DNA from 4 places in the Enterobacter cloacae complex sp. genome. Region 3 is predicted to be linked to each of the others. Evidence: predicted binding sites of a transcription regulator. Region 3 holds the regulator's gene; each other region holds the start of a gene.
The links. Region 3 encodes CRP, which controls carbon source genes, mostly activating them, when cyclic AMP is high. Its sites were predicted from a motif close to ATGTGANNNNNNTCACAT; they were not measured.

Region 1: the regulator CRP is predicted to act here: its motif matches at 1,597-1,614, upstream of DBR02_RS10825 (PTS sugar transporter subunit IIB).
Region 2: the regulator CRP is predicted to act here: its motif matches at 2,163-2,180, upstream of DBR02_RS21155 (sugar transporter).
Region 4: the regulator CRP is predicted to act here: its motif matches at 2,049-2,066, upstream of ydfZ (putative selenium delivery protein YdfZ).

The regions. Positions count from the first base shown of each region.
Region 1 covers NZ_LT991957.1:2,159,837-2,164,049, reverse strand. The annotation lists gene DBR02_RS10835 (efflux transporter outer membrane subunit) at 1-388, shown strand, start outside; gene DBR02_RS10830 (LacI family DNA-binding transcriptional regulator) at 498-1,448, opposite strand; gene DBR02_RS10825 (PTS sugar transporter subunit IIB) at 1,742-2,056, shown strand; gene DBR02_RS10820 (PTS cellobiose transporter subunit IIC) at 2,068-3,396, shown strand; gene DBR02_RS10815 (glycoside hydrolase family 1 protein) at 3,414-4,213, shown strand, end outside.
Region 2 covers NZ_LT991957.1:4,306,242-4,310,454, forward strand. The annotation lists gene DBR02_RS21150 (MarC family NAAT transporter) at 180-845, shown strand; gene DBR02_RS21155 (sugar transporter) at 891-2,087, opposite strand; gene DBR02_RS21160 (PhzF family phenazine biosynthesis protein) at 2,264-3,052, shown strand; gene DBR02_RS21165 (PhzF family phenazine biosynthesis protein) at 3,077-3,889, shown strand; gene ptrR (putrescine utilization regulator PtrR) at 3,910-4,213, opposite strand, start outside.
Region 3 covers NZ_LT991957.1:1,674,201-1,678,413, reverse strand. The annotation lists gene DBR02_RS08565 (YccS/YhfK family putative transporter) at 1-1,251, opposite strand, end outside; gene crp (cAMP-activated global transcriptional regulator CRP) at 1,309-1,941, opposite strand; gene DBR02_RS08555 (OsmC family protein) at 2,253-2,657, shown strand; gene DBR02_RS08550 (phosphoribulokinase) at 2,743-3,612, opposite strand; gene DBR02_RS08545 (YheU family protein) at 3,643-3,861, opposite strand; gene DBR02_RS08540 (hydrolase) at 3,858-4,213, opposite strand, start outside.
Region 4 covers NZ_LT991957.1:4,157,259-4,161,471, reverse strand. The annotation lists gene ydfG (bifunctional NADP-dependent 3-hydroxy acid dehydrogenase/3-hydroxypropionate dehydrogenase YdfG) at 1-634, shown strand, start outside; gene DBR02_RS20545 (GntR family transcriptional regulator) at 725-1,411, shown strand; gene DBR02_RS20540 (universal stress protein) at 1,447-1,878, opposite strand; gene ydfZ (putative selenium delivery protein YdfZ) at 2,166-2,369, shown strand; gene DBR02_RS20530 (mannitol dehydrogenase family protein) at 2,414-3,877, opposite strand; gene DBR02_RS20525 (MFS transporter) at 4,101-4,213, opposite strand, start outside.

The sequences.
Region 1 (4,213 bases), 490 kb from region 3:
CTGGTCGTTCGCGCCGTCCATCACCCTGCCGCTGTTCAGCGGGGGCAACAATATGGCGCAGCTGCGCTATGCGGAAGCGGAGAAAAAAGGGTTAATTGCGACCTACGAGAAAACCATCCAGAGCGCGTTTAAGGACGTGGCCGACGCGCTGGCGCGGCGCGAAACGCTGAGCGAGCAGCTCGATGCCCAGCGTGAATACGTGGCGGCGGAGCAAAAAACGCTGGATGTGGCGACGCGCAGCTACAGGGCCGGCGCGGGAGATTATCTGACGGTGCTTACCGCGCAGCGGTCGCTGTGGTCGGCGCAGGAATCACTGATTGCCTTGCAGCAAACCGACCTGGAAAACCGCATCACGCTGTGGCAATCGCTGGGCGGTGGGATTCAGTAACCTTCTGAATCGGAGGGATTGATCGGGTCTGGTGCGCAGCACGCTTCAGCATGCTTACCCGGCCTGTATATTTAGCTGGCCGGGTATGACATGAAAGAGGGTTCGCTTTTTAACGCTTGCGTACATCCGGAATAATTAAATCCCCACGCAGCACGTACGACCCCAGCATCTGCGTTTTTTCATTCAGCCAGGTCACGATGCGCGCCGCCATGGCGTCCATGGAATACTCAATAGCCGGGATCACCGGGATACCCGGCAGATGCAGCGAACCGGCCAGGCTAAAGACCATGATGTCTTCCGGTACCGATTTATTAAACGCCTGAAGCTGCGGGATCACCCGCTGGGCTTCCTGCTCGTCTGCCACCAGCAGCGCGTTGAAGTTCAGCGTGGACGCATTGTTGAGTAATTCCTGAAGCGCAACGGACGACGAGGTCGCGTCCATAAACACGAGGTTGCGATTAAAGGGCAGAAAGTTTTTCTCCAGCGCGTGCTTGTAGCCCAGCAGCACCTGGTCAGCGAATCCGCTGCCGTGCGGGTGGATCAGGGCAATCTGGCGACGCCCCTGGCTGGTGAGGTAGTTACACGCCGTTTCAGCCGCGAACGCGTGATCGAACTGAATGCTGTTGGCGTTATCGGCCTCCATGCAGTCGACCAGAATCACATTGTCCATGTCGACATCCAGCGGGAAACGCGCGCCAATCACCAGAATGTCATCACATAAGCCGCAGGATAGTTCTTCAAGGGCGTTCATCACTTCTGTTTTGGTGTGCGCGAAACGCAGCAGCAGGTGTTTCTGATGCTGGCTGAGGTGCTTTTCCAGCGCGTAAAGGTAACCGGTGGTCTGGTTAATGTTCTCCTGCGCGCAAATCACCCCAATGCAGCCCGTCGACTGGCTGAGCAGCGACTGGGCAATCACGTTAGGACGATAGTTCAGCTCATCCACCGCTTTCAGCACAGCCTGACGGCTGGCTTCCTTAACGCCACGCGACCCGCTCAACACCCGTGATACCGTGGCTTTGGACACCCCGGCCAGACGTGATACATCGTTGATTGTAGACATCTTTCTCCCCTGTCAGACGCAACTGGCGCCTGTAATTTCCATCACCGCTACGGCTCACATTATAGCCAGAACGGAGTATATCCGTTTCCGTTTTCCATGGAAACCGATTTTCCGTTTCCACTCAAATTGATGTCAAAACAGCCAAATTATGTGACCCACATCCAGTTAATAAGCCCCATAAGCAGGGGATATTGATGGTTGTCACACTTCTGTCTTTTATAAATGGAAACCGGTTTCCGTATCATGTCCAATCATCCTCGCAATAACTTTTTACATTTTGAGGATGGTTGTCGATGTTCAAGATTATGCTGTGCTGCTCTGCCGGGATGTCCACCAGCCTGCTGGTCAGCAAAATGGTCGATGTTGCAAAAGAACGGGGCTTGCCCGTGAAGATAGATGCGTACGGCGTATCCGAATTTGATACGCAGTTTCCGCACTATCAGGTGGTACTTCTCGGACCGCAAGTGAAATACATGTTAAAGACGCTTTCAGACAAGGCAGCGACGCAAGGCATTCCGGTGCAGCCCATCGACATGATGGACTATGGCATGCAGCGTGGCGATAAAGTACTGGACTATGCTCTGTCGCTCATCGAAGCGGCACACTAAAAGGTGTTCACATGAGTTCGTTATATCAATCTATGGTCGCGGTCATTGAGCAATCAATTACCCCGCTGGCCGCGAAGCTGGGTCAGCAAAAGTATGTGATTGCCATCCGCGACGGCTTTACCGCCGCGCTGCCGTTCATGATCATCGGCTCGTTTATGCTGGTGTTTATCTTCCCGCCGTTCTCAGCGGACACCACCAACAGCTTCGCCCGCGGCTGGCTGGACTTTTCCGAGACCTACCGCGAACAGCTGATGCTGCCGTTTAACCTCAGCATGGGGGTGATGACGTTCTTTATCTCGGTGGGAATTGGCGCGAGCCTGGGACGTCAGTTTAACCTCGACCCGGTGATGTCCGGTCTGCTGGCCTTTATGGCTTTCCTGCTGGTCGCCGCGCCGTATGCCGACGGCAAGATCTCCACGCAGTACCTCTCTGGTCAGGGCATTTTCACCGCGCTGATCACTGCGATTTACTCTACCCGCGTCTATGCGTGGCTGAAGCAGAACAACGTCACCATCCGCCTGCCGAAGGAAGTGCCGACCGGCGTGGCGCGTTCGTTTGAGATCCTGATCCCGGTGATGGTGGTGATCGGTACCCTGCACCCGCTGAACCTGTTCATTGAAGCGCAGACCGGCATGATTATCCCGCAGGCGATCATGCACCTGCTGGAGCCGCTGGTCTCGGCGTCCGACTCCCTGCCCGCCATTCTGCTCTCCGTGCTGCTGTGCCAGATCTTCTGGTTTGCCGGTATTCACGGCTCGCTGATTGTCACCGGCATCATGAACCCGTTCTGGATGGCGAACCTCTCGGCAAACCAGGCGGCACTGGCGGCGGGCGCTGCGCTGCCGCACGTTTATCTGCAAGGCTTCTGGGACCACTACCTGCTGATTGGCGGCGTAGGCTCAACCCTACCGCTGGCGTTCCTGCTGCTGCGCAGCCGCGTTACGCACCTGCGCACCATCGGCAAAATGGGCGTTGTGCCAAGCTTCTTTAACATCAACGAACCGATTCTGTTCGGCGCGCCGATCATCATGAACCCGATGCTGTTTATCCCGTTTGTGTTTGTTCCGCTGGTCAACGCCTGCCTGGCGTACGGCGCGACGAAGCTCGGCTGGCTGGCGCAGGTGGTGTCGTTAACCCCGTGGACCACGCCCGCGCCGATTGGCGCCTCGTGGGCGGCGAACTGGGCGCTCAGCCCGGTGGTGATGTGCCTCGTCTGCATGGTGATGTCGGCGCTGATGTACCTGCCGTTCCTGCGCGCCTACGAGCGTACGCTCATCAAAAACGAAGAGCAGAAAGCGCAGGCTGCAACCGTGGGTGCCGCTGAAGCCACAAGCAATTAAGTCAAAGAGGAAGAGTCATGAAATACGCATTTCCCGATAACTTCTGGTGGGGCAGCGCCAGCTCCGCTCTCCAGACTGAAGGGGCAAGAGAGGGGGAAACCACGTGGGATTACTGGTTTGCCCGCGAGCCGAACCGTTTTCACAACGGCGTGGGGCCGCAGCAGACCTCCACGTTTTATCAGCACTGGAAAACGGATATTCAGCTGTTAAAGCAGCTGAACCACAACAGCTTTCGCACCTCGATTAGCTGGGCGCGCCTGATCCCCGACGGTATCGGTGAAGTGAACCCGGAAGCGGTCGATTTTTACAATCAGGTCATTGATGAGCTGAATGAACAGGGCATCACGCCGTTTATGACCCTGTTCCATTTCGACATGCCGATGGCGATGCAGGAGATCGGCGGCTGGGAAAACCGCGACGTGGTGAACGCTTACGCCCGCTATGCGCAGATTTGCTTCGAGCTGTTTGGCGATCGCGTGCTGCACTGGTTTACCTTCAACGAGCCGATTGTGCCGGTTGAGGGCGGTTATCTGTACGACTTCCACTACCCGAACGTGGTGGATTTTCGTCGGGCAGCGACCGTGGCCTATCACACCGTACTGGCCCACGCGAAGGCGGTTCAGGCCTACCGCGCCGGGCATTACGCGGGGGAGATCGGCATCGTGCTGAACCTGACGCCGTCCTACCCGCGCTCGCAGAACCCGGCGGACGTGAAGGCCGCGCACATCGCAGACCTGATGTTTAACCGCAGCTTCCTTGACCCGGTCCTGCGCGGGGAATATCCGGCGGACCTGGTGGCGCTGCTGAAGGCGTACGA
Region 2 (4,213 bases), 2.6 Mb from region 3:
CCGATGCCACGAATTGCTAAAACGCTTCAGGAACTTTTTCAGTACGCTTTTAAATCAGTTACATAATCTGAGGTTATTGGTTGCGCGGGACAATGAGAGTTACGTTACGCGGATGGCTCAGGACGAGGGTTTCCCCCTATAATTGCGGTGTTGAATAAGGATAAGGACTGCGGTGCACTATGTTGGATTTGATTAAGGCAGTGGGGCTTGGGCTGGTGGTGTTGCTGCCGCTGGCGAACCCGTTAACGACGGTAGCACTCTTTCTGGGGCTGGCGGGGAACATGAACAGCGCGGAGCGCAATCAGCAGTCGATGATGGCCTCCGTATACGTTTTTGCCATCATGATGGTGGCTTATTATGCCGGGCAGCTGGTGATGAATACCTTCGGCATCTCCATTCCTGGCCTGCGTATTGCCGGCGGGCTGATCGTGGCCTTTATTGGTTTCCGGATGCTGTTCCCGGCGCAAAAAGCGCACGAATCACCGGAAGCGAAAAGCAAATCGGAGGAGCTTGAAAGCGAACCGAGCGCCAATATCGCCTTTGTGCCGTTAGCCATGCCGAGCACGGCGGGGCCGGGGACGATTGCGATGATCATCAGTTCCGCCTCAACGGTGCGTGATGGTTCGACTTTCCCGGACTGGGTTATCACCGTTGCGCCGCCGCTCATTTTTGGGCTTATCGCCCTTATCGTCTGGGGATCGTTACGCAGTTCCGGGGCGATTATGCGCTGGGTAGGCAAGGGGGGGATTGAAGCTATCTCCCGTCTGATGGGCTTCCTGCTGGTCTGTATGGGCGTGCAGTTTATTATTAACGGCGTGCTGGAGATTGTGAAGACGTACCATTGAGAACAGTGCCGGGTGGCGGCTTCGCCTTACCCGGCAAACTCAACGTCAACCGTGGCTGGTCTGTTCTTCCATCGCGACCGGCCATTTACGGAAGATCAGCACCGACCAGATCAGTGCGATCAACGCCGGAACAGCCCCGAGATAGCCAATGGCCGACATCGACACATGCAGGCTGATCTGATTTCCCACCAGCGCGCCGGCGCCAATTCCCAGATTAAAAATTCCGGAGAAGAGCGACATCGCTACGTCCGTGGCATCCGGTGCCAGCGCCAGCACTTTGACCTGCATTCCCAGACCGATAATCATGATCGCCACGCCCCAGAACAGGCTGAGGATCGCCAGATGGCTTTCGCTACCCGCCGCAGGCATCAGTAACAGCAGGCACGCCAGCAGCAGGCCAATCGCACCGCTTACAAGCGCGGACGCGTGTCGATTGCCCAGCTTCCCAAACAGGACACTGCCGATAATCCCCGCGCCGCCCAGGATCAGCAGCAGAACGGTGGCGAAGTTGGCGCTGAAGCCCGCGACAACCTGTACGAACGGCTCAATATAGCTATAGGCCGTATAGTGGGCAGTGACCACAATCACGGTCAGCAGATAGATGCTCATCAGCGCCGGACGACGCACCAGCAGCGGCAGACTTTTCAGCGAGCCGGAGTGTTCGCTCGGCAGTTTTGGCAGCAGTTTAACCAGACATACCAACGTGATCAGCGCCCCCATGCCGATGGCAAAGAAGGTGGTGCGCCAGCCGAAGTATTGACCCACGATACGCCCGATGGGCAAGCCTAACACCATCGCCAGCGCCGTTCCGGTGGCAATCAGGCTCAGCGCCTGGGCGCGTTTCCCCGCGGGCGCCAGACGAATGGCGAGCGACGCGGTAATCGACCAGAAAACGGCATGGGCAAACGCGATACCCGTGCGGCTGATGACCAGCACCGTAAAGTTCCATGCCATAAACGACAGCACATGGCTGGCAATGAACACCAAAAACAGCCCAATCAGCAGCTTACGGCGTTCCATCTGGCTGGTCAGCAGCATAAACGGCAGCGACATCAGCGCCACGACCCATGCATAGATGGTCAGCATGATGCCTGCCTGTGCCGTCTCCATGTTGAAGCTGGCTGCGATGTCAGACAGCAGCCCAACCGGAACAAATTCCGTGGTGTTGAAAATAAACGCTGCGATGGCGAGCGTGACCACGCGTAGCCACGCGACCCTGCGGGAAACCGTGTGTGTTGTCATAGGGATATCTGGGATTCGTTGCCTGAAAGATGAGGTGACGATCTTAAAGCGTTAAACGGCGAAAACTCAACCGTTATGTGACGTGAATCACAAAATTTACCTTCATGCAGCGGTAGCGAGCGAGGGGGATTTCATTGAAGATAGAGAACAACACAACAAAAACGGGCGGTAACTCGATGCAGGAGATTGATTTTTATCTGGTAGATGCGTTCAGCGCGTCCTCCTTTGGCGGCAACCCGGCGGCGGTATGCCCGCTGAAAGCGTGGCTGCCGGATGAGACGTTACTGCGTATGGCGCAACAGCATAACCAGTCGGAAACCGCGTTTTTTGTCTGCACCGAAGGGGGGATTGAGCTGCGCTGGTTCACCACGCTTACCGAGGTCAATCTCTGCGGTCACGCGACCCTTGCCGCAGCGTATGTTCTGTTCAACGAACTGGACTATCCGGACTCGCGTATTCATTTTGATACCACTTCCGGCCGCCTGACCGTCAGCCGGGAGGGTGACTGGATGACGCTGGATTTCCCCGCCTGCCCGACGCAGGCGCAGATGCCGCCACCGGAGATGCTCTCCGCGCTCGGTATCAGCCGCTATGTCGACGCCCGCATAGGCCGTGCCTGGGTGCTGGTGCTGGAAAACCGCGAGCAGGTGGAAGCCGTTACGCCGGACTTCTCCGCCATGTTGCCGGGCGTTCATAAGGTGGCTGTGACCGCCCGGGATGAAGGGGAGTATGACTTTGTCAGCCGTTTCTTTTCGCCGGGCGTGGCCGTGCCGGAAGATCCGGTCACCGGCTCCGCACACACCATGCTGATCCCATACTGGAGTGAGAAACTCGGTAAAACAAAGATGTTTGCGCGTCAGGTTTCTGCCCGCGGCGGGGACGTCCGCTGCGAACTTAAGGGCGACCGCGTGCTGATGGGCGGACAGGCGTCACTGTATCTCAAGGGCACAGTTTTTCTGCGCTAACTAAATGGATAAGAGGAATAAACGATGCAGGAAATTGATTTTTATCTGGTAGATGCCTTCAGCGACAGGGCGTTCGGCGGCAACGCAGCGGCAGTGTGTCCGCTGGAGTCCTGGCTTGCGGACGAGACGTTGCTCAACATGGCGAAACAGCATAACCAGTCGGAGACGGCGTTCTTCGTGCGCACGGACGAAGGCTTTGAGCTGCGCTGGTTTACCACGCAGGATGAAATTAACCTGTGCGGCCACGCGACCCTGGCCGCCGCGCACGTCATTTTTGAATACCTGGACTATCCGCACACGGAGATTACCTTTAGCACGCGCTTCGTGGGGGATCTGACGGTAACTCGCAGCGGCGACTGGCTGACGCTGAATTTCCCGGCCTGGTCAACCGAGGCCGTCGACAACCCGCCGCCGGCGCTGTTCAGCGCGCTGGGTATTAGCGCGGCGAAAGAGGTGCGCGTCGGTCGTGACTATATGGTCGTGCTCGACAGCCAGCAGCAGGTGGAGGCCCTGACGCCGGACATCGCGGCGATGACCCCGCTGGGGAAAATGGTCTGCATCACGGCGCCGGGGGACGCGTATGATTTCGTCAGCCGCTTCTTCTGTCCGGGTGAAGGGGTGCCGGAAGATCCGGTCACGGGCTCAACCCACAGCATGCTGATCCCGTACTGGAGCGAAAAGCTCGGTAAAACGCAGATGGTTGCCCGCCAGGTGTCCCGGCGCGGCGGCGATTTGCGCTGCGCGCTGAAGGGCGACCGCGTATTGATTGGCGGGCAGGCCACGCTGTATATGAAGGGGAAAGTTTACCTTCGCCTTCAGGATTACGGACAACGTTAATTGCCCGTACGCTGAGCCAGTTATGCAGAAGGCGCTGATGGCTGACGTTCGTTCAGCAGCGCGATAAATGCCTCGAGCTGGCGCGTCATCGCCCCGCGTCGCCACACCAGCCAGGTGGTGAGCCAGCGCCAGTTCTCCGCCAGCGGCCACGCCGCTACCTGGTGGTGCCCCGGCATGCTCTCCAGCATGGAGCGGGGCATCAGCGCAATGCCTGCTCCCGCGATCACGCAGGCGAGCATCCCGTGATAGGACTCCATCTCATGGATCCGTCCCGGCGTGACGCGGTCAGCATGAAACCAGCTTTCCAGATGACGCCGGTACGAG
Region 3 (4,213 bases):
GCCGCCCGCACGATGCAGAATCCGGACCCGCGTGGCGCCATAGCCGTTCTGGGTAACAAACAGCACGGTCATTAAGATCCAGTAGGGTTTCGGCAGGTGCAGGGCCATTCCCATCAGGCTGGCGATGCTCAGCATCACGCTGATCCGCGCGGCGTTGCGCAGGGCGGAAGACTTCAGTGACAGGTAGCTTTTCAGCGCGGGCAGCAGCGGGAGCCGTTTTTGCTTATCGGCCATCAGGTCGCGGGCATAAAGTGGGCGCTGGGTGCGCAGCACGCGGGCGATGCGGCTGAAATGCCAGGCGGCAAATTGTCCGACCGGGTTATCCGCGTGCTGACGCGCAATCTTCTCCAGCGCGCCGAGCTGTTTATCCATGTTAAAGCGCGTCGGGTAGCGGTGATAGAGAATATCATCAGCCAACACCCGCAGGCGCGCCGCGACGGTCTGCGCGTTCCAGCGGATCACCGCTTCCGCATGGCTGCGCTCCACCAGCTTTTGCACCTCTTCCGGATTATGCAGGCTGACGGAGATATGCTCCTGCAAATCCAGCCCGACCTGGAAGGTACGCAGCAGCCGCTTATATTCATGATTTTTATTGGCGGCAAGCATGTGCAGCTGCTGGTAGCACTGGCTGATCAGATCCACCACTTTTTGCTGCCGCTCCAGCAGCGGCGGCAGGGATTTTTCCGGGTCGGTATGCTGGGTGAGAAGGGTGTATTTTGCTTCGCAGTATTCAGCAAGCTGCACGTAGAGCAGGCTCAGGGATTCACGCAGCGGCTGTTCCCGCCACAGCCAGAACCAGAACCAGTTAAACAGCCCGTACCACAGCGTGCCGAGGGCGTAGATCAGCAATGGCTCCCACACCGGCATATTGCCCGCAAGGCTTAAGGTGAAGATGGCGGCTATCAGCGACGCGGGAAGCAGTCGGGCGTGCAGCGAGCTGATTTCGGCGGTTACGCCGAGCGTCATCGCCAGCACGGTCAGGATCAGCGGCAGCGGTATGTCGCGGGCCAGTAAAAGCTGCACGGCAAGGCTACAGCCGGCAAACAGGCAGCCGCCAATAATCAGGCGTTTGAAAAAGCGTTTATGCGGCGTGTCCAGACCGGCAATGTTGCAGCAGGCGGGCACGAGAGAAAACAGCAACCCCTGCTGAAGATGTCCGAGGAGCAGGCCCACGGCCACGGGGAGACACAACACCAGCGTTTGTCGCAGTGCGTAGTTAACTTCCGGGTGATAGATCAGCCTGCGCCACATGAGGAGTAGAGACAAAAACGGCGTGCCACCCTGCGGCGGCACGCCGTCTGACCGGAATTAACGGGTCCCGTAAACCACGATGGTTTTACCGTGGGCGGAGATCAGGTTCTGGTCTTCCAGCATCTTCAGGATACGGCCCACTGTTTCACGGGAGCAGCCGACGATCTGACCGATTTCCTGGCGGGTAATTTTAATTTGCATACCGTCAGGGTGGGTCATGGCGTCCGGCTGTTTCGCCAGGTTCAGCAGCGTCTGCGCGATACGACCGGTTACGTCCAGGAAAGCAAGGTTACCCACCTTCTCAGAGGTCACTTGCAGACGGCGTGCCATCTGGGAAGAAAGACGCATCAGGATGTCAGGGTTGACCTGAATCAGCTGACGGAATTTCTTGTAAGAAATTTCAGCCACTTCACATGCTGTTTTAGCACGAACCCAGGCGCTACGTTCCTGGCCTTCTTCAAACAGGCCCAGTTCACCGATAAAATCGCCCTGGTTCAGATAAGAAAGGATCATCTCTTTCCCTTCTTCATCTTTGATCAGCACGGCCACCGAGCCTTTAACGATGTAATACAACGTTTCCGCTTTTTCACCCTGGTGAATCAGCGTGCTCTTTGATGGGTACTTATGAATGTGGCAATGAGACAAGAACCATTCGAGAGTCGGGTCTGTTTGCGGTTTGCCAAGCACCATGCGCTGTTATCCTCTGTTATAAGCTGTCACCAGAGTCATAAGATGCATCCGGACTCTGGGGTTGCAATCGAATTCTTACCCATACCCTGGGAAGTCGGCTGTCGTAACGTTTCGCAGCCAGTAAAGTTTGATGTCCTCTGCATACATGTGTAACGTCAATGTATTACTGTAGCATCCAGAGTGTTTTAGCATAGCTTTCGCCGCGTGTCTCCTGGTGTCTCGCTTCAGCATGACGCAGGTCGCCTTCCGTTGCGAGAAATGTAACGTACACGTAATCTGTCATAAAAAATGCAACGTTGGAGTGAGTGAATATGCAAGCGCGTGTGAAATGGGTTGAAGGGTTAACGTTCCTGGGCGAGTCGGCCTCCGGGCACCAGGTTTTGATGGACGGTAACTCCGGTGATAAAGCCCCAAGCCCGATGGAAATGGTGCTGATGGCGGCAGGGGGATGCAGCGCGATCGACGTGGTGTCGATCCTGCAAAAAGGCCGTCATGACGTGACCGATTGTGAAGTGAAGCTGACGTCAGAACGTCGCGAAGAGGCGCCACGCCTGTTCACGCACATCAATCTGCATTTTGTTGTCACCGGGAAAGCGCTGAAAGACGCGGCGGTGTCACGCGCGGTGGATCTCTCAGCGGAGAAGTACTGCTCCGTGGCGTTGATGCTGGAGAAAGCGGTAAACATCACCCATTCGTATGAAGTGGTCGAGGCTTAATTTTTTGGCGGGTGGCGCTTCGCTGACCCGCCCTACAAAAGCATGAACGTAGGCCCGGTAAGCGCAGCGCCACCGGGCAAAAAAATCACGCGATCTGCTTCCCTTCCATCAGCCGCTGCACCAGCGGCGTCATGATCAGCTCCATCGCCAGCCCCATTTTTCCGCCCGGCACCACTAACGTATTCATGTGCGAAATAAACGAGCCTTGCAGCATCGCCAGCAGCCAGGGGTAATCGATGCCTTCCAGGTTGCGGAAGTGGATCACCACAAAGCTTTCGTCCAGCGAGGGAATGCTTTTCGCGGCGAACGGGTTAGAGGTATCCACGGTGGGCACGCGCTGGAAGTTAATGTGGGTGCGGGAGAACTGTGGCGTCAGGAAGTTGATGTAGTCTTCCATGGAGCGCACCACCGAGTCCATCACCGCTTCACGCGAGTGGCCGCGCTCGCTGATGTCGCGCGTCAGCTTCTGGATCCACTCAAGGTTAACAATCGGCACCACCCCCACCAGCAAATCCACGTGGCGCGCCACGTCGTGCTGAGGCGTCACCACGCCGCCGTGCAACCCTTCGTAAAACAGCACGTCAGTCGGTTCCGGCAGCGGCTGCCAAGGCGTGAACGTGCCGGGTACCTGGTTCCAGGGAACGGCTTCATCGTAGGTGTGCAGATACTTGCGGGACTGTCCGGTGCCGCTTTGCCCGTATTCGCGGAAGGTTTGCTCCAGCAGGCCGAAGTCATTCGCCTCTGGACCAAAGTAGCTGATGTGTTTACCCAGATCCCGCGCCTTGCGGATGGCCATGTCCATCTCCGGGCGCGTGTAGCGGTGAAAGCTGTCGCCCTCTACCTCTGCCGCCCGTAAATTCAGCTGTGCGAAGATCTTGCGGAAGGCGAGGCTGGTGGTGGTGGTTCCCGCCCCGCTCGAACCCGTAACGGCAATAACCGGATGTCTGGCAGACATAGCAACTCCCTGACTGGAAAAGTTTTAAGATCAGCCATGAAACGCGTTGCGGGGCATGATATTGACCGTCTCATGCAGTTCGGACCATACCAGCACCACGTCGCCGCTTTTAAGCTGGCGCTTAACATCGTTGACCTTTTGTTCAAGCGAACGTTCATGTTCACCATAATCGGTGCCTTCGCGCAAGACAAAGCTTTCAATCAGATTATCGAGCGTTTCGGGAGAGAGATCCTGCCAGGGAATAATCATTTTTTACCGTCCAGATAAGCCGTTAACCAGTCGGGAATACGCGTCTCAAGCCACATTTTAGGCCGACGCAGCGTGCCGCCAACAAAGCCGACGTGTCCGCCGAACTCGGTAAGCTGATACTGCACGTTGGCCGGCAGATAATCGGGCGCGGGGATCGAGTGATGATCCATAAACGGATCGTCTTTGGCGTGGATAATCAGCGTGGGTTTCGTGATTTGATTCAGTAAAGGCATGGCGCTGCACTGACGGTAATAGTCGATTGCATCGGCAAAGCCGTGAATTTTCGAGGTGATCAAATCATCAAACTCGCGCAGGCGCTTCACGCGTTTAAGCTGTTGCAGCGTCACAGGCA
Region 4 (4,213 bases), 2.5 Mb from region 3:
GGAGCTGAAAGACGATCTGGGCGACAGCATCCTGACCGCGCAGCTGGACGTGCGCAACCGTGCCGCCATTGAAGAGATGATTGCAAACCTGCCTGCCGAATGGCGTGACATCGACGTGCTGGTCAATAACGCCGGCCTGGCGCTGGGCATGGAGCCTGCCCACAAAGCCAGCGTGGAAGACTGGGAAAACATGATCGACACCAACAACAAAGGTCTGGTGTACATGACCCGCGCCGTGCTGCCGGGCATGGTTGAACGTAATCGTGGTCATATCATTAATATCGGTTCCACCGCAGGCAGCTGGCCTTACGCGGGCGGCAACGTCTATGGCGCAACCAAGGCCTTTGTACGCCAGTTCAGCCTGAACCTGCGCACCGACCTGCACGGTACCGCCATCCGCGTAACCGACGTTGAGCCGGGCCTGGTAGGCGGAACGGAATTCTCCAACGTGCGCTTCAAGGGTGACGACGCGAAAGCGGATAAAACCTATGAAAATGCAAATGCGCTGACGCCGGAAGATATCACCGAAACCGTCTGGTGGGTCGCGACGCTGCCGAAGCATGTCAACATCAATACTGTTGAGATGATGCCCGTCAGCCAGACCTATGCCGGACTCAGCGTGCATCGCGGGTAATTCACCCTTCCCGGCCTGCGGGCCGGGTATGTGATGACGGGTAAAAGAATGGTAGTATGTTCAGGTTAACTCTCTGAGAAATCACAACCCATGGCCGCTGAATCGCAACTTAATCCTACCCAGCCCGTTAATCAGCAAATTTATCGCATCTTACGCCGTGATATTGTTCGCTGCCTGATCCCGCCGGGAACGCCGCTCTCAGAAAAAGAGGTTTCGGTACGTTTTGACGTTTCCCGTCAGCCCGTGCGCGAGGCGTTTATTAAGCTTGCAGAAAACGGCCTTATTCAGATCCGCCCTCAGCGCGGCAGCTACGTGAATAAAATTTCGCTTTCGCAGGTGCGTAACGGCTGTTTTGTTCGCCAGGCCATCGAGTGTGCCGTTGTGCGTCGCGCCGCGTCGCTCATCAACGACAACCAGTGTTACCAGCTGGAGCAAAACCTGCATCAGCAACGCATTGCCATCGATCGCAAACAGTTAAACGACTTTTTCCAGCTGGACGATGAGTTTCACCAGAAACTGGCGCAGATCGCCGAGTGCCAGCTCGCATGGGATACCGTCGAAAACATCAAGGCCACCATCGACCGCGTGCGCTATATGAGCCTCGACCACGTGTCACCGCCAGAAATGCTGCTGCGCCAGCATCACGATATTTTCAGCGCGCTGGAAAAACGCGACGCGGAAGCCGTAGATAAAGCAATGACGCTTCACCTCCAGGAAATTAGCGAGTCGGTTCAGTTAATTCGTCAGGAAAACAGCGAGTGGTTTAGCGAAGAATAAAACCTCGCCGCCCCCTTTCGGTTGCGGCGAAGCGATTAGCGAACCACTAATACCGGAATAGTGGCGTAGCGCAGGATAGTTTCAGCATTCGAACCCAGCAGATGCGTTGTGATACTCGGATTTTTCGATCCGATAACGATAACATCATATTTCCCCTCTTTGCTGAGCTTGATGATTTCATCCCGTACGTTGCCGAAGCGTACTTCACAGTCAATATTGTCCGGGGACATATCAAAGAGCCGTTTCAGCGCTTTCATCTTCTTATCAGACTCGGCGGTCATATACTCTTCGAATTTCTTAATATCGGCATTGAACCCCCGCAGTAACGAACGGCTGCTGTTAGGAAGAATGTTGACCAGGGTGATGGTCGCGCCTTCCGTCTTCGCGAGGTTGGCCGCATGGCGTACCGCTTTGTCGCTCAAGTCCATTTCAAACACGTCAACAGGCATCAAAATTTTCTTATACATAAGCCTGACTCCTTTTCCAGTGAAGGGTTATTTTCTGCTTCCAGAATGGCATTGCGGAGATAAACAAAGCCTAAACACTTGCATCCTGAAATTATCAATTAAGGAAAATAACTGTCCGCTTTGTAAAGCGGTGTCCTGAACCGTCAACGCCATCATGAAATAAGAAAAAAGTGTGAGCTTGATCAAAAGCAAATAATTTCGTTTAAGAGAGGCGTATTAATAGTGCCCCGTGAACGGCAGTCGTTGAATTAGCGCCGTAACGGATAAGTGAGAGAGGAGAAAATACCATGATGACATACGACCGTAACCGAAATGCAATCACCACCGGCAGCCGCGTCATGATTAGCGGCACAGGCCAGTTCGGCGTGATTAAAGCGATCCACAGCGACGGCCTTAATGCCGAGCAGGTGCGTCGTAATAAAACGGTTGAAGTGGACGGATGCGAAGGTAAGTTCGAACCGATTGAGCTGATTCGCCTGGGGATGCACTAAGCCGTGCCCCGACATGCCGCCGCGAACGGCGGCATGTCATAGCGTTACAGCTGAGCGGCGTACTCCGCAACCGTGGCCTTCGCGCCTTTTTGCAGCAACATCTGATAGGCCTGCATGACCGCCGCCACAAACACCGCGTCCTTCGGCAGTTCGTTACCGAAAATAGACTCAATGCCCAACAGCGCATTAACGCGGCTTTCCCCTTCAGGGCTACCGTTTACCGCCGCCTGAATCACCGTCAGCTGCGGATCGCTCACCTCAATCGCGTTACCCTGCTCATCCACACCGCCGACATAACGCATCCAGCCCGCCACGCCCAGGGCCAGCAGCGGGAAAGGCTTCTGGTGGACAAGGTGCCAGCGCACGGAATCGAGCATGCGCTGCGGCAATTTCTGGCTGCCGTCCATGGCGATCTGCCAGGTGCGGTGGCGCAGTGCCGGATTGCTGTAGCGCGCGATCAGCTGGTCGGCATAACGACCTAAATCCACGCCTTTCACTTTCAGCGTCGGCGCCTGCTCTTCCAGCATCAGCGCATGCGCGGCGATACGGTAATGTTCATCTTCCATGCAGTCATTAATGTGCTGATAACCGGCCAGGTAGCCAAGATAGGCCAGGAACGAGTGGCTGCCGTTAAGCATTCTCAGCTTCATCTCTTCAAACGGAATGACATCAGAAACCAGCTCCGCACCGGCCTTTTCCCACTCAGGACGGCCTGCAACGAAATTGTCTTCAATCACCCACTGGCGGAACGGCTCGCAGGCCACGCCTGCCGGATCGCGTACGCCGGTCAGCTGCTCGATTTTATCCAGCGTGTCGGCCGTGACGGCGGGCACAATACGATCCACCATGGTTGACGGGAAGGTGACGTTCGCTTCGATCCAGTCTGCCAGTTCGCCATCAACAGCGCGCGCGTAGGCACAGGTCACATTGCGCATCACGTGGCCGTTCTCCGGCATGTTATCGCAGGACATCACGCTGAATGCCGGTATCCCCGCCGCCTTGCGACGCGCCAGCGCTTCCACCACCACGCCCGGTGCAGATTTTGGCTGATGCGGGTTTTGCAGGTCTGCAACGATTAACGGATGATCGAGCATCAGTTGTCCGGTTGCCGGTGAGTGACAATACCCTTTCTCGGTGATGGTGAGCGACACAATGGCAACCTGCGGCTCGCACAGGGCCGCCAGCACGGTTTCCAGCCCGTCGACCTGCGCATGGAGCGCGGTTTTAACGACGCCGACCACGCGTGCCGTCCAGGCATCGGCAGACATTTCTGCCACGGTATAAAGGTTATCCTGTGCTTTCAGATCGGCGATCTGCTGTTCGCCGCCAATCAGGTTAACTTCGCAGTAACCCCAGTCGCTGCCCTGTTCTGCGGCGAGTATGTCGGTGTACACCGCCTGGTGCGCGCGGTGAAACGCGCCAAATCCTAAATGAACAATGCGTGCCTTAAGGCTGCTGCGATCGTACTGCGGACGCGTTGCCTTCGCCTGTAATAACCGGTTTTCCATGATTGAGACTCGTTAATTAATGAAAGCTTTGATCCGCTGCTGCTTGCTTAACAAAGCGGCAGCGCCTGCTGACTACACCAACTAGAATGGCAGTCGGAGTCAAAAAACGCTGCCATTAACCATACTGATACGTCGTTTTCAGATCTTGATTTACATTAACTTTTCGCCATGTGGTGTGACATCAGAGAAAAGTTGTGTGACAGGTAGCGCAAGATGTAAACCATTAGCGACGGGAAGAGAGCGCGCCGTAGGCTACCGACCCCTTATGAGACACTTCCGCTGCATCTTCGGCTTCACTCAGATCGCGATCGCGCACTTCCGGCATCAGCAAAGCGG